3 regions of the Kineococcus gurbantunggutensis genome follow, and region 3 is predicted to be linked to each of the others. Evidence: riboswitches for the same ligand, from Rfam matches in the RefSeq annotation. Region 3 holds a riboswitch; each other region holds the start of a gene.
What was found. Region 3 has a riboswitch for S-adenosylmethionine ahead of ACRYR7_RS15355 (rhodanese-like domain-containing protein). Riboswitches for the same ligand answer to the same signal wherever they lie in the genome.
Positions count from the first base shown of each region.

Region 1: it holds a riboswitch for S-adenosylmethionine, as region 3 does, so the genes downstream of both, ACRYR7_RS04065 (MetQ/NlpA family ABC transporter substrate-binding protein) here and ACRYR7_RS15355 (rhodanese-like domain-containing protein) in region 3, are expected to answer to the same signal.
Region 2: it holds a riboswitch for S-adenosylmethionine, as region 3 does, so the genes downstream of both, ACRYR7_RS17020 (sulfite exporter TauE/SafE family protein) here and ACRYR7_RS15355 (rhodanese-like domain-containing protein) in region 3, are expected to answer to the same signal.

Region 1 covers NZ_JBJLSG010000013.1:43,770-48,035, forward strand. The annotation lists gene ACRYR7_RS04055 (ABC transporter substrate-binding protein) at 1-811, opposite strand, end outside; gene ACRYR7_RS04060 (FecCD family ABC transporter permease) at 860-1,918, opposite strand; SAM riboswitch class IV at 2,164-2,273, shown strand; gene ACRYR7_RS04065 (MetQ/NlpA family ABC transporter substrate-binding protein) at 2,495-3,448, shown strand; gene ACRYR7_RS04070 (methionine ABC transporter ATP-binding protein) at 3,450-4,266, shown strand, end outside.
Region 2 covers NZ_JBJLSG010000099.1:5,447-9,712, reverse strand. The annotation lists gene ACRYR7_RS17030 (phosphoadenylyl-sulfate reductase) at 1-289, opposite strand, end outside; gene ACRYR7_RS17025 (nitrite/sulfite reductase) at 286-2,028, opposite strand; SAM riboswitch class IV at 2,346-2,461, shown strand; gene ACRYR7_RS17020 (sulfite exporter TauE/SafE family protein) at 2,495-3,445, shown strand; gene fdxA (ferredoxin) at 3,442-3,768, shown strand; SAM riboswitch class I at 3,787-3,880, shown strand; gene ACRYR7_RS17010 (methylenetetrahydrofolate reductase) at 3,993-4,266, shown strand, end outside.
Region 3 covers NZ_JBJLSG010000082.1:11,830-16,095, forward strand. The annotation lists gene ACRYR7_RS15350 (aminotransferase class V-fold PLP-dependent enzyme) at 1-1,264, opposite strand, end outside; SAM riboswitch class IV at 1,307-1,421, opposite strand; SAM riboswitch class I at 1,590-1,676, shown strand; gene ACRYR7_RS15355 (rhodanese-like domain-containing protein) at 1,682-2,101, shown strand; gene ACRYR7_RS15360 (O-succinylhomoserine sulfhydrylase) at 2,086-3,300, shown strand; gene ACRYR7_RS15365 (cobalamin-independent methionine synthase II family protein) at 3,331-4,266, shown strand, end outside.

The sequences.
Region 1 (4,266 bases), on a different contig from region 3:
GCTCCTCGCGGGTGACCTCGAAGACGCGGTCGGCCACGTCGGCGAACGCGTTGACCAGCCCCGCCGCCTCCAGCTGCGGCGCGGCGGTGCTGCCCGCGCCGTAGGCGTAGGTGACGCCCCCGCCGACGGTGGGGTACAGCACCGCCGCGGTGCGCCGCGGCGCGCCGGCGGCCCGGGCCGCGGCCACCCGCTCGCGCACCGCCTCCACGCGCGCGCGCAGCCCGTCGGCGACCTCGCGGGCGCGCTCCTCGCGGTCGAAGACGCGCCCGTACAGCTCGACCTGCGCGTAGACCTCCTCGAACCCGGACGCCGGCTCGCCGGTGCGGCACAGCGCCGGCTCCTCCAGCAGCGGCACGCCGGAGGCGGCCAGCACCGCGCGGTCCAGGCCGTCGACCTCGCCGAGCACGAGGTCGGGGCGCTGGGCCAGCACCGTCTCGCGGGAGATGCGCAGGTGCCCGGCGGTGTCGGTGCGGTCGGTCAGCAGGGGCACCGCGTCCAGCTCCGCCCGCGCGGCCGCGTCGTAGTAGCCCGCCGGGTACTGCCCGGCGCGCGCCACCGCGCTGCCCAGCACGCCCAGGGCGTGCAGGGCGGGCACGGCGGCGCTCTTGAGCAGCACCACGCGCCCGGGCGGGGAGGCCACCTGCACGCGCTGGCCGCAGTTGACGACCTCCACGCGCCCGGCGCCCGGGGCCGCGTCCCGCTCGCCCCCCTCACCGCCGGCGCCGCACCCGGCGGTCAGCAGCGCGCAGGCGGCCAGGGCGCCGGCGCGGGTGCGCAGGGCGGTGCGGTGGTGGCGGTCGCTGCGGGGCACGGGTCTCCTCGGAGGGGTCGCGGGGTCGTCGCGGGGTCGTCGCGGGGTTCACGCGGCGGTGCGGGTGGTGCGCACCAGCCACAGCAGGAAGGGGCAGCCGACCAGCGCGGTGACGATGCCCACGGGCAGCTCCTGCGGCGCCAGCGCGGTGCGCGCCAGCAGGTCCGCGGCCACCAGGAACGCCGCGCCCAGGGCGGCCGCGGCGGGCACGCACCAGCGGTGCGCGCCGCCGACCAGGCGCCGCGCCACGTGCGGCACGACCAGGCCGACGAAGCCGATGGCCCCGCAGGCGGCCACCAGCACCCCCACGCACAGCGCCACCACGGCCAGCAGCGCCGTGCGGAACGCCGCCGGGGACACCCCCAGCGCGCGGGAGGTCTCGTCGCCCAGCGCCAGGGCGTCCAGCCGCGGCCCCCACGCCGTCAGCAGCACCGCGGTGGCGGCCACGACGACGAGCACCACCGCCAGCGGCGCGCCCCACGCCGCCAGCCCGAGCGAGCCCAGCAGCCAGAACACCACCGAGCGCGCGCCCTCGGCGGAGCCGGAGGCGAAGACTAGGAAGCTGGTGGCCGCGTGCAGGGCGTGGCCGACGGCGACGCCGGACAGCAGCAGCCGCGCGGAGGTGAGCGGGCCGGCGGAGCGGGCGACGGCGTGGACGAGCACGGCGGCGGCCAGCGCGCCGGCGAAGGCGCTGCCGGGCAGGGCGTGCGCGCCCCACCCGGCGCCGGCGCCGAAGAGGAGGGCGGCCGCGGCGCCCGTGGAGGCCCCCGAGGTCACGCCGAGGAGCTGGGGGTCGGCCAGCGGGTTGCGCACCATCGCCTGCATCGCCGTGCCGCACACCGCCAGGCCCGCGCCGGCGGCCAGGCCGAGCAGCACCCGCGGCAGGCGCACCTGCCACACCACCGCGTCGGCGACCGCGCCGGCGGCGGGGCCGGCGACGGCGGGGGCAGGCAGCCCGAGCAGGTGGTGCCCGGCGATGCGCAGCACGTCGCCGGGCGGCACGGCGGCCGCGCCCGCCGCGGCGCCCAGCACGGCCGCCGCCGCGGCCAGCGCCACCAGCAGCACCAGCACCGCGGCGCGGCGGCGGGCCCGCGCGCGCCGGCCCAGCGGGTCGGCCGGGCGCGCGGCGCGGCCGGGGGCGGCGGGCCCGGGCGGGCCGGGCGGACCGGGCGGACCGGGACGGGGCGGGGCGCCGGCTGACGGCACGGGACCTCCTGCGGGCGCGGGGACGGGAGCGGGCGGGCCGCACCGACCGCTTGTTGCAACCTACTCGCAACAGCGCCGGTGGCGCCGCCGCGCCCGCCCCCGGGGCGTTTTGACGCCCCCCGCGCGGCCCTCGTACGATTCGCGGCGGCATCGAGCGTCAGCGACAAGCCCTGGCTAGCTGACCGGCAACCCTCGTCCGCGGTGGGGTGCTCCAGGTGAAAGCCCGGCGGGACGGAGCGTCCCGCAAGCGTGTGGCCGTGCGGCACCCCCGGTGCCCGCGGCCTTCCCGAGCAGGAGGCAAGCCGTCGTGAGCCCGCGCGCCGCGTCCCCGTCGTGTCCCCGGGGCGGCACCGCCACCGTCGCCGGCTGACCGCCCCCCACCCCGCGCGCGCCCCCGCGGCGCCGCCCCCTCGACCCCCGCCGCGGACCCCCGGTCCGCCGGCGCACCCACCGAGCACGACCCACGAGGAGCCCGCGTTGTCCAGCACCACGCCGCCCGCCCTGCCCGAGAAGCCCGGGCGCAGCAAGCTGCCGATCGTCATCGGCCTCGCGATCGTCGCGATCGTGGCGATCGTCGTCACCCTCGTCGTGCGGGGCACCGGCGACGACACCGCCACCACCGCCGCCGGCGGTGGCGAGGTGCGGACCGTGCGCATCGGCGTCACCGACCAGGCCGAGCCGTACTGGAAGACCTACGTCGACAAGGCGCGCTCCGAGCTGGGCGTCGAGGTGCAGCTGGTCAACTTCTCCGACTACAGCCTGCCGAACCCGGCGCTGAAGCAGGGCGAGGTCGACCTGAACCAGTTCCAGCACGTGCAGTACCTGGCGAACTACAACGTCGAGGCCGGCGACGACCTGCAGCCCATCGGCGCCACCGCCGTCTACCCGCTGCCGCTGTACTCCACCACCGTGGACGAGCCGGGGCAGTTCGCCCCGGGCGCCACGATCGCCATCCCCAACGACGCCATCAACGAGGCCCGCGCGCTGCTGGTGCTGCAGGCCGCCGGCCTGCTCACCCTGGAGGGCGGCGGCAACGCGTTCTCCACCACCGACGACGTGCAGGACGCCAAGGTCGAGGTCACCGCGCTGGACGCCTCGCAGACCGCCAACGCCCTGCAGAGCGGTTCGGCCGCCGGCGCCGTGGTGAACAACAACTACGCCACCAGCGCCGGCCTGTCGCCCGACGACATCGTGTTCCAGGACGACCCCAGCAGCTCCTCCGCGGCGCCCTACGTGAACCTCTTCGTCTCGCGCGCGGAGGACACCGGCGACCAGACGTACCTGGACCTGGCCGCCCTCATCCACGACCCCGCGGTGCAGGCGGAGTTCGTCAAGAGCTACCCGCAGGCCGTGGTGCGCGACACCGACGCCGCCACCCTGCAGCAGGAGCTCACCGACGTCGAGCAGGACGCCCGGGCGGCGCAGGGCTGACGTGGCCGAACCCATCGTCCGCCTCACGGGCGTCAGCAAGCGGTACGAGCGCAGGGGCGGCAAGGCCGTCACCGCCGTCGACGACGTCAGCCTCGACGTGCACGAGGGCGAGGTCCTCGCCGTCATCGGCTACTCCGGGGCCGGCAAGTCGACGGTGGTGCGGCTGATGAACGCGCTGGAGGCGCCGACCTCCGGCACGGTCACCGTCGCCGGGCAGGACCTGACCCGGCTGCCGGAGAAGGAGCTGCGCCGGGCCCGGCAGAAGATCGGCATGATCTTCCAGCAGTTCAACCTGTTCCGCTCCCGAACGGTCGCCGGGAACGTCGCCTACCCCCTGAAGGTGGCCGGCGTGCCGAAGGCGCAGCGCGACGCGCGGGTGGCCGAGCTGCTGGACTTCGTCGGCCTGCTCGAGCGCGCCCACGCCCACCCCGAGCAGCTCTCCGGCGGGCAGAAGCAGCGCGTGGGCATCGCCCGCGCGCTGGCGACGAACCCGCCGCTGCTGCTGGCCGACGAGGCCACCAGCGCGCTGGACCCGGAGACCACCACCGAGGTCCTGTCGCTGCTGCGGCGGGTCAACCGCGAGCTCGGCGTCACGATCGTGGTCATCACCCACGAGATGGACGCGGTGCGGCAGATCGCCGACCGGGTCGCGGTCATGGAGGACGGACGCGTGGTGGAGGTCGGCGACGTCTACGACGTGTTCTCCGCGCCGCGCACGGCGCCGGCGCGGCGGTTCGTGCGCAGCGTCCTGCACGACCGGCCCGAGCCGGACGTGCTGGAGCGGCTGCGCCACCGCCACCCCGGCCGCCTGCTCACCG
Region 2 (4,266 bases), on a different contig from region 3:
CGGCGAAGTGGTAGCCGGTGTCCAGGAACAGCACGTCCACGCCGGGCGCGCACCGGGCGACCAGGTGCGGCAGGACCGCGTCGGCCATGCTGCACGCCACGGCGAGGGTGCCGGGGAACGTGGCGGCCGCCCACGCGGCGACCTCCTCGGCGCCGGCGCCCTCCAGGCGCCGCGCCCCCTCCTCGGCCAGCGCCCGCAGCTCCCGCGCGGAGCGGGTGCGCCCGAGCGGGGTCGCGGTGGCGGGCGCGGTGGTGGCGGTGGTGGTGGCGGTGGTGGTGGTCTCGCTCATCGCAGAGCCTCCTCGTCGCTGCGGTGGGCCCACGCCGCGAACGTCTCGCGCGGCTCGCGGGTGTCGAGGTAGCGCCGCACGACGCGCTCGACGTAGTCGGGCAGGCCGTCGGCGGTGACCTTCAGCCCGCGCACGGTGCGGCCCAGGCCGGGTTCGGCGCGGTCGGCGGAGGCCAGCCCGCCGCCGAGGTGCACCTGGAAGCCGGGGACCTGCTCGCCGTGCTCGTCCTGCACGAGCTGGCCCTTCAGGCCGATGTCGGCGGTCTGGATCCGCGCGCAGGAGTTCGGGCAGCCGTTGACGTGCAGGGTGATGGGGGTGTCGATCTCGACGCCGGCCAGGCGGCGCTCCAGCTCGTCGACCGCCCGCGCCGACGTCGCCTTCGTCTCGACGATCGCCAGCTTGCAGTACTCCAGGCCGGTGCAGGCGATGGTGTTGCGCCGGAACGGCGAGGGGGTCGCCGTCAGGCCCAGCTCCTCCGCGCGCGCCAGCAGGTCCTGCACGCGCTGCGGGTCGACGTCGAGCACCACGACCTTCTGGTGCGGGGTCAGCCGCACCCGGCGCGAGCCGGCCGCCTCGGCGGCGTCGGCGAGCGCGCGCAGCAGCGTGCCGCTCACCCGCCCGACGGTGGGGGCCAGGCCCACGTACAGGCGCCCGTCCTTCTGCTCGTGCACGCCCACGTGGTCCCCGCGCCCGGACGGCGCCGGCGGCGGCGGGCCGTCGGGCAGGGCCCGGCCCAGGTACTCCTCCTCCAGCACCCGCCGGAACCGCTCGGCGCCCCAGTCGGCCACCAGGTACTTCAGGCGGGCCTTGTTGCGCAGCCGGCGGTAGCCGTAGTCCCGGAAGATCCGCACGACCCCGTACCAGACCTCCGCGGCGTCCTCGGGCGCCACGAACGCCCCGAGCCGCTGCGCCAGGTGCGCGCTGGTGGACAGCCCGCCGCCGACCCACACGTCGTAGCCCGGGCCCAGCTCGGGGTGCACCACGCCCAGCAGGGAGATGTCGTTGATCTCGTGGACGACGTCCTGGCTGGGGTGGCCGGTGACCGCGGTCTTGAACTTGCGCGGCAGGTTCGCCAGCTCCGGGTCGCCGATGAACCGCTCGACGATCTCCTCGATCACCGGCGTGGGGTCGAGGACCTCGTCGCGGGCGATGCCGGCCACGGGGCTGCCGAGCACCACGCGGGGGGTGTCGCCGCAGGCCTCGGTGGTCTGCAGGCCCACGGCCTCCAGGCGCCGCCAGATCTCCGGGACGTCCTCCACGCGCACCCAGTGCAGCTGCACGTTCTGCCGGTCGGTGATGTCGGCGCTGTCGCGCCCGTACAGGGTGGACACCTCCGCCACGACCCGCAGCTGCTCGGTGGTCAGGGCGCCGCCGTCGATGCGCACGCGCAGCATGAAGAACTCGTCGGACAGCTCCTGCGCCGACAGCTGCGCGGTGCGCCCGCCGTCGATGCCGGGGCGGCGCTGCGTGTACAGGCCCCACCAGCGGAAGCGGCCGTTGAGGTCGTCCGGGTCGATGGAGGAGAAACCCCCCTTGGAGTACACCTGCTCGATCCGCTCGCGGACGTTCAGGCCGCCGTCGGCCGCCTTGAACTCCTCGTTGTGGTTCAGCGGCGTCGTGCCGTCCACGAGCCACTGGCCGTTGCCGCCGGCGCGGGCGGGCCGCGGGACGCGCCGGGGCGCGTCGGCGGCCGGCCGGGCGGCCTGCTCGGTGGGGGTGGGCGCGGCGTCGGGTGTCATGGGACCTCACGGGGGAGAGGGGTTCTCCTCGCGAGGAGGACCCTCAGCTGGTGCGGCGGGGGGCGGGTGCGCAGCGGCAGCAGTAGGCGCTCTGCACCCTCATCAGGTCGACGTACCGGCGCGAGACGAGGCGCACGGCAGAGGGCTGGACCACGCGACCACGGTAGGGCACGCCGGGGCCTGCTCCAACACGATCCCCCGGACCCGTTCCCGGACCCGCCCCCGGACCGCGCACCCGGGCGCCGCGGCCGGCGGCCGGGGTGGTGTTCGCGCGGACGTGTTGACCCGGCGGCGTGCTCCCCCTTAACGTCGGGAGCGGTCACGAGTACCAGCGTCAAGCCCCGGCTCGCTGGTCGGCAACCCTCCATCTGCGGCGGGGTGCTCCGGGTGAGGACCTGGTCGTTCGCCACCCGGCGATCGGCAAGCGCGGACCCTGCGGGTCCACGGGCATCGGGACGGACCTCTCGTGCACAAGATCGTTCTGCTCGCCGTCGTCGGGCTGCTGGCCCAGCTCGTCGACGGCTCCCTGGGGATGGCCTACGGGGTCACCTCCACCAGCCTGCTGCTGCTCATCGGGGCCAACCCGGCGGCGGCCTCGGCGACCGTCCACCTTGCCGAGATCGGCACCACGCTGGCCTCCGGCACCGCGCACTGGCGCTTCGGCAACGTCGACTGGCGCGTCGTGGTGCGCGTGGGCGTGCCGGGCGCGGTGGGCGCCTTCGCCGGCGCGACGGTGCTCTCCTCGCTGCCCACGGACGTGGCGGCGCCGGTGATCAGCGTCCTGCTGCTCGTGCTGGGCGTGTACGTGCTGCTGCGCTCGGCGGTGGTGCGCTTCGACGAGCGCTCCCTGCACCGCCCGCTGCGCCGGCGCTTCCTGGCGCCGCTGGGCCTGTTCGCCGGGTTCGTCGACGCCACCGGCGGCGGCGGCTGGGGCCCCGTGGGCACCCCCGCGCTGCTGGCCTCGGGCCGGCTGGAACCGCGCAAGGTGGTCGGCTCGATCGACACCAGCGAGTTCCTCGTCGCGGTCGCCGCCAGCACCGGGTTCCTGGTGGGCCTGGGCTCGCAGGGCATCGCGTGGTCCTGGGTGCTGGCGCTGCTGGCCGGCGGCCTGGTCGCCGCCCCCGTCGCCGCCTGGCTGGTGCGCCACCTGCCCCCGCACGTGCTCGGCACCGCCGTGGGCGCGGTCATCGTCCTGACCAACGCGCGCACGCTGCTGCGCAGCGACGCGGTCGACGCCGCCGACCCGGTGCGCTGGGCGGTGTACGCGCTCGTCCTGGCCCTCGGGGCCGTGGCCGTGGCCCACTCGGTGCGCCGGCACCGCCGCCGCGTCGTCGTCCCCGGCCCCGCCGGCGAGCCCGCCGGTGAGCGCGCCGTGGCCGGCGCCGGCGAGGAGAACGAGAGGAGCACCGCCCCGTGACGTACGTCATCGCCCAGCCCTGCGTGGACGTCAAGGACAAGGCGTGCATCGAGGAGTGCCCCGTCGACTGCATCTACGAGGGCAAGCGCTCGCTGTACATCCACCCCGACGAGTGCGTGGACTGCGGGGCCTGCGAGCCGGTGTGCCCGGTGGAGGCCATCTACTACGAGGACGACGTGCCCGAGCAGTGGTCGGCGTTCACCGCGGCCAACGTGGAGTTCTTCGACACCGTCGGCTCGCCCGGCGGTGCGGCCAAGACGGGCCTGATCGAGGCCGACCACGCGGTGGTCAGCGCGCTGCCCCCGCAGGGCGAGGGCCGCTAGCGCACCACCCGCACCGCCACCCCATCCAGAGCGGCCGAGAGCCCTGGCTCGACGACGCCGCAGCAACCCCCCGCCGGCGCGGGCGCGGGTGCTAACGCCAGGTCGATGGAGTCGACGATGTCCAGCACCACCCCCCACCGCCCCCGGGTCCGCGCGGCGAACGCGGTGAGCACGGCGAGCGCAGTGAGCGCCGCGAGCGCGGGCCGCCGCCCGGGGGCCCGGCCGTGAGCGTCGGGCCCCTGGTGGCCGGCGCCGCGGGACGGCCGACGCTGAGCTTCGAGCTCTTCCCGCCGCGCAGCCCGGCCGCGCGCGACGCCCTGCACGGCACCGTCGAGCGCCTGGCCGCGACCGGCCCGGACTTCTTCTCCGTCACCCACGGCGCGGCCGGCACCACCCGCACCGCGGGCTGCGAGCTGCTGGCGCACCTGCGCCGGGAGACCCGCGCCGCGGCGGTGGCCCACCTGACGTGCGTGGGTTCCACCCGCCGCGGGGTCGTTG
Region 3 (4,266 bases):
CGTCGACCACCGCGTAGCGCAGCTCGGGCCCGGCGGTGAGGAACCGCCGCAGCGCCGCCAGGAGCCGGTCCACGTCCGCCGATCCGGTCCCCACGCCGGTGCTGGCGCGCAGCGCGCCGGAGGACAGCCCCAGGGAGTCCGCGAACCGGTGCGCGCAGAAGCGCCCGTCGCGCACGCCGATGCCGTGCTCGGCCGACAGGTACGCCGCGACCTGCGAGGACGGGTGCCCCTCCACGGTGAACGTGACGACCCCCACGGCGTCCTCGGCGTCCGGGCGCACCACCCGCACGCCCTCCAGCGCGGCGAGCCCGTCGAGCAGGCGCTCGCGCAGCGCCGCCTCGTGCTCCTCCAGCGCGCCGGGGGGCAGCGCGGCCAGCGCGGTGCACGCGCGCGCCAGGGCCGCCGCGCCGAGCACGTTGGGGGAGCCGGCCTCGTGGCGCTCCGGGCCGCTGGCCCAGCGCACGCCCCCGGTCCCGACCTCCAGCGTCGCGCCGCCGCCGGCCAGGTACGGCTCGGCCGCGTCCAGCCAGTCCCGCCGCCCGACCAGCGCCCCGGCGCCGAAGGGCGCGTAGAGCTTGTGCCCGGAGAAGGCGATCCAGTCCAGGTCGTCGCCGGCCAGGTCCACCCGCCGGTGCGGCACGAGCTGGGCGCCGTCCACGGCGATGCGGGCGCCGGCGGCGTGCGCGGCGCGCGCCAGGCGCCGCAGCGGCAGCACCTCGCCGGTGACGTTGGAGGCGCCCGTCACCGCCAGCAGCGCGTAGCCGCCGCCGGCCAGCTCCGCCTCCAGCGCCGCCGCTGTGCCGGCCGCGTCCGGGCCGCCGGGCACCACCGTCGTGCGCGCCGAGCGCTGCCAGGGCAGCAGGTTCGCGTGGTGCTCCACGTCCGCCACCAGCACGCGCCCGCCGGCGGGCACGGCGCGCGAGAGCAGGTCCAGGGCGTCCGTGGTGCTGCGGGTGAAGACGACCGCGTCGTCCTGCCGCGCCCCGACGAAGCGCCCCACCGCGCCGCGCGCGGACTCGAACAGCTCCGTGGACACCCGCGAGAGGTAGCCCGCGCCGCGGTGGACGCTGGCGTAGTGCGGCAGCACCCGCGCCACGTGCTCGGCCACCGCCGCCAGCGCGGGCGCGCTGGCGGCGTTGTCGAGGTTGGCGTAGACCGCCTCCCCGCCGGTGGCCAGCGGCACGCGGGTGGCGGCGCCGACGACGGGCAGCAGCGGGGCGAGCGCGGGCGCGCAGCGGGGGGCGGGGAGCGTGGGCGTGGGCACGAGGGCCTCCTCGGGGAGGGGACCCGCCGGACGGTGCCCGCGGGTCCGCGCTTGCCGGCGCCACCTCGGCACCGGCCAGGTCGTCACCCGGGGCACCCCGCCGCGTGAGGAGGGTTGCCGGCCAGCGAGCCGGGGCTTCGCGCTGGCGCTCATGACCTGCCCGGAGCGTGCCACGGGCGCGCCCCGCCTGGCAACGTCGGCACCGCGTCGGCACCGCGGCGGCGCACCGGGGGCGGGCGCGGGCCCGTGCGGGCGGGAGGCGCCCCGGACGGGCCCGCCGGTGCCGACGGCGCCCGGGCACGGCCGGGCATGCCCTACGCTGGCAGGACCATCCAGAGCGGCCGAGAGACCTGGCTCGACGACGCCGCAGCAACCCCCTACGGGAGGGTGCTCATGCCGGGACCGATGGGAGGGCACGTGAGCTACGCCGGCGACCTCGCTCCGCGCGAGGCGTTCGACCTGCTGCACGAGGACGGCGAGGCGGTCCTGGTCGACGTCCGCACCGAGGCGGAGTGGACCTGGGTCGGGGTCCCGGACACCGCGGGCACCGGCAGGGGACCGGTGTTCGCCTCCTGGGCGCCCGAGGACCCCGCCGCCCCCGGGGCGCGGTTCCTCGCCGAGCTGGAGCGCGCGGGGATCACCGCTGGCCGCCGCGGCCCGGTGGTGTTCCTGTGCCGCTCCGGCAAGCGCTCGGTCGCCGCGGCCGAGGCCGCCACGGCCGCCGGCATCACCCCCAGCTACAACGTCCTGAACGGTTTCGAGGGCGACCTGGACGAGCACGGGCACCGCGGCGGCGCCGGCTGGCGCGCCGAGGGCCTGCCGTGGAGGCAGTCGTGAACGAGGAGAGCACCCCCCGCCCCTGGCGGCCCGACACCACCGCCGTGCGCGGCGGGATGGCGCGCTCGGGTTTCGAGGAGACGTCCGAGGCGATGTACCTGACGTCGGGGTACGTCTACGGTTCCGCCGCCGACGCCGAGGCCGCGTTCACCGGCGAGGTCGACCGCTACGTCTACTCCCGCTACGGCAACCCGACGGTGTCGGTGTTCACCGAGCGGCTGCGCCTGCTCGAGGGGGCGGAGGCCTGCTACGGCCTGGCCAGCGGCATGTCCGCGGTGTTCTACGCCCTGGCCGCCCTGCTCGGCGCGGGCGACCGCGTCGTGGCCGCCCGCAGCCTGTTCGGCTCCTGCTACGTGATCCTCGACGAGATCCTGCCCCGCTGGGGCGTGAGCACGGAGTTCGTCGACGGCGAGGACCTCTCGCAGTGGGAGCGGGCCCTGTCCACCCCCGCGCAGGCGGTGTTCTTCGAGACCCCCGCGAACCCCATGCAGACCCTCGTCGACATCGAGGCCGTCGCGCAGCTCGCGCACGCGGCCGGTGCGACGGTCGTGGTCGACAACGCCTTCGCCAGCCCCGTCGGCCAGCGGCCGCTGGCGTTCGGCGCCGACGTCGTCGTGTACTCCGCGACCAAGCACATCGACGGGCAGGGCCGCGTCATGGGCGGCGCGGTGCTGGGCACGTCGGAGTTCGTCGACGGCCGGTTCCGCGAGCTGACCCGGCACACCGGGCCCACCCTCAGCCCGTTCAACGCCTGGACGCTCGCGAAGGGCCTGGAGACCCTCGGCCTGCGCGTGCGGCACTCCGCGGCCACCGCCCTGCGCATCGCCGAGCACCTGGAGGACGCCGCGGGCGTGCGCTGGGTGCGCTACCCGATGCTGCCCTCGCACCCGCAGGCGGAACTGGCCAAGCGGCAGATGGAGCTCGGCGGCACCGTCGTCACGTTCGAGCTCGACGCGCCCGACGGCCGCGGCAAGGAGCGCGCCTTCGAGGTGCTCGACCGCCTCGGCGTGATCGACATCTCCAACAACCTCGGCGACGCCAAGTCGCTGGCCACCCACCCCGCCACCACGACCCACCGCCGCCTCGGCGAGCAGGGCCGCGCGGCCATCGGCCTGTCCGACGCCGTGCTGCGCCTGTCGGTGGGCCTGGAGGACCCCGACGACCTGCTCGACGACCTCGACCGCGCCCTGCGGCGCTGAGCGAGCCACCACCCCACGAACGGAGCACCCGTGAGCACCCCCCGACGCATCGAGGTCAGCCACGCCGGCAGCCTGCCCCGCACGCCCGAGCTCATCGCCGCCAACGAGGCCCGCGAGCTCGCCGAGGACGGCCTGACCCTGAAGCGCACCCCCGACTTCGACAAGCTGCTCACCGAGGCCGTCGTCGACCTCGTGCAGCGCCAGCACGACCTGGGCATCACGATCGTCGGCGACGGCGAGTACGGCAAGGCCATGAGCAGCGCCGTCGACTACGGCGCCTGGTGGTCGTACTCCTTCCAGCGCGTGGCCGGCCTGGAGGTCACCGGCGAGGACATCTTCAGCCAGCCCACCGTGCGCTCCGAGCCCGGCCGGGTGCGGCTGACGAGCTTCCCGGACCGGCGCGACTGGCAGCTGTTCCACGACGCCTACACCGACCCCGCCTCGGGAATCTCCACCGGCAAGACCGCCACCGCGTTCCCCGCCACCACCGGCCCGCTGCGCTACGTCGGCCAGGAGGCCATCGCCTCCGACGTCGCCAACCTCGTCGCCGGCCTGGAGGCCGCCGGCCTGGAGCGCAGCCGCGGTTTCATCACCTCCCTCTCGCCCGGCAGCGGCGCGCGGATCTCCAACCGCCACTACGCCACCGAGGAGGAGCACATCTGGGCGTGGGCGGAGGTCATGCGCGAGGAGTACCGCGCCGTCCTCGACGCCGGCCTGACCCTGCAGGTCGACGACCCCTCCATCGCGGAGAACTGGGACCAGATCAACCCCGAGCCCAGCGTCGAGGACTACCGCGCGTTCACCCGCGTGCGCGTGGAGGCGCTCAACCACGCGCTGCGCGGCCTGCCCACCGACCGGGTCCGCTTCCACCTGTGCTGGGGCAGCTGGCACGGCCCGCACACCACGGACGTCGAGTTCAAGCACATCGCCGACCTCATGCTGGAGATCGACGCCGGCTCCTACTCG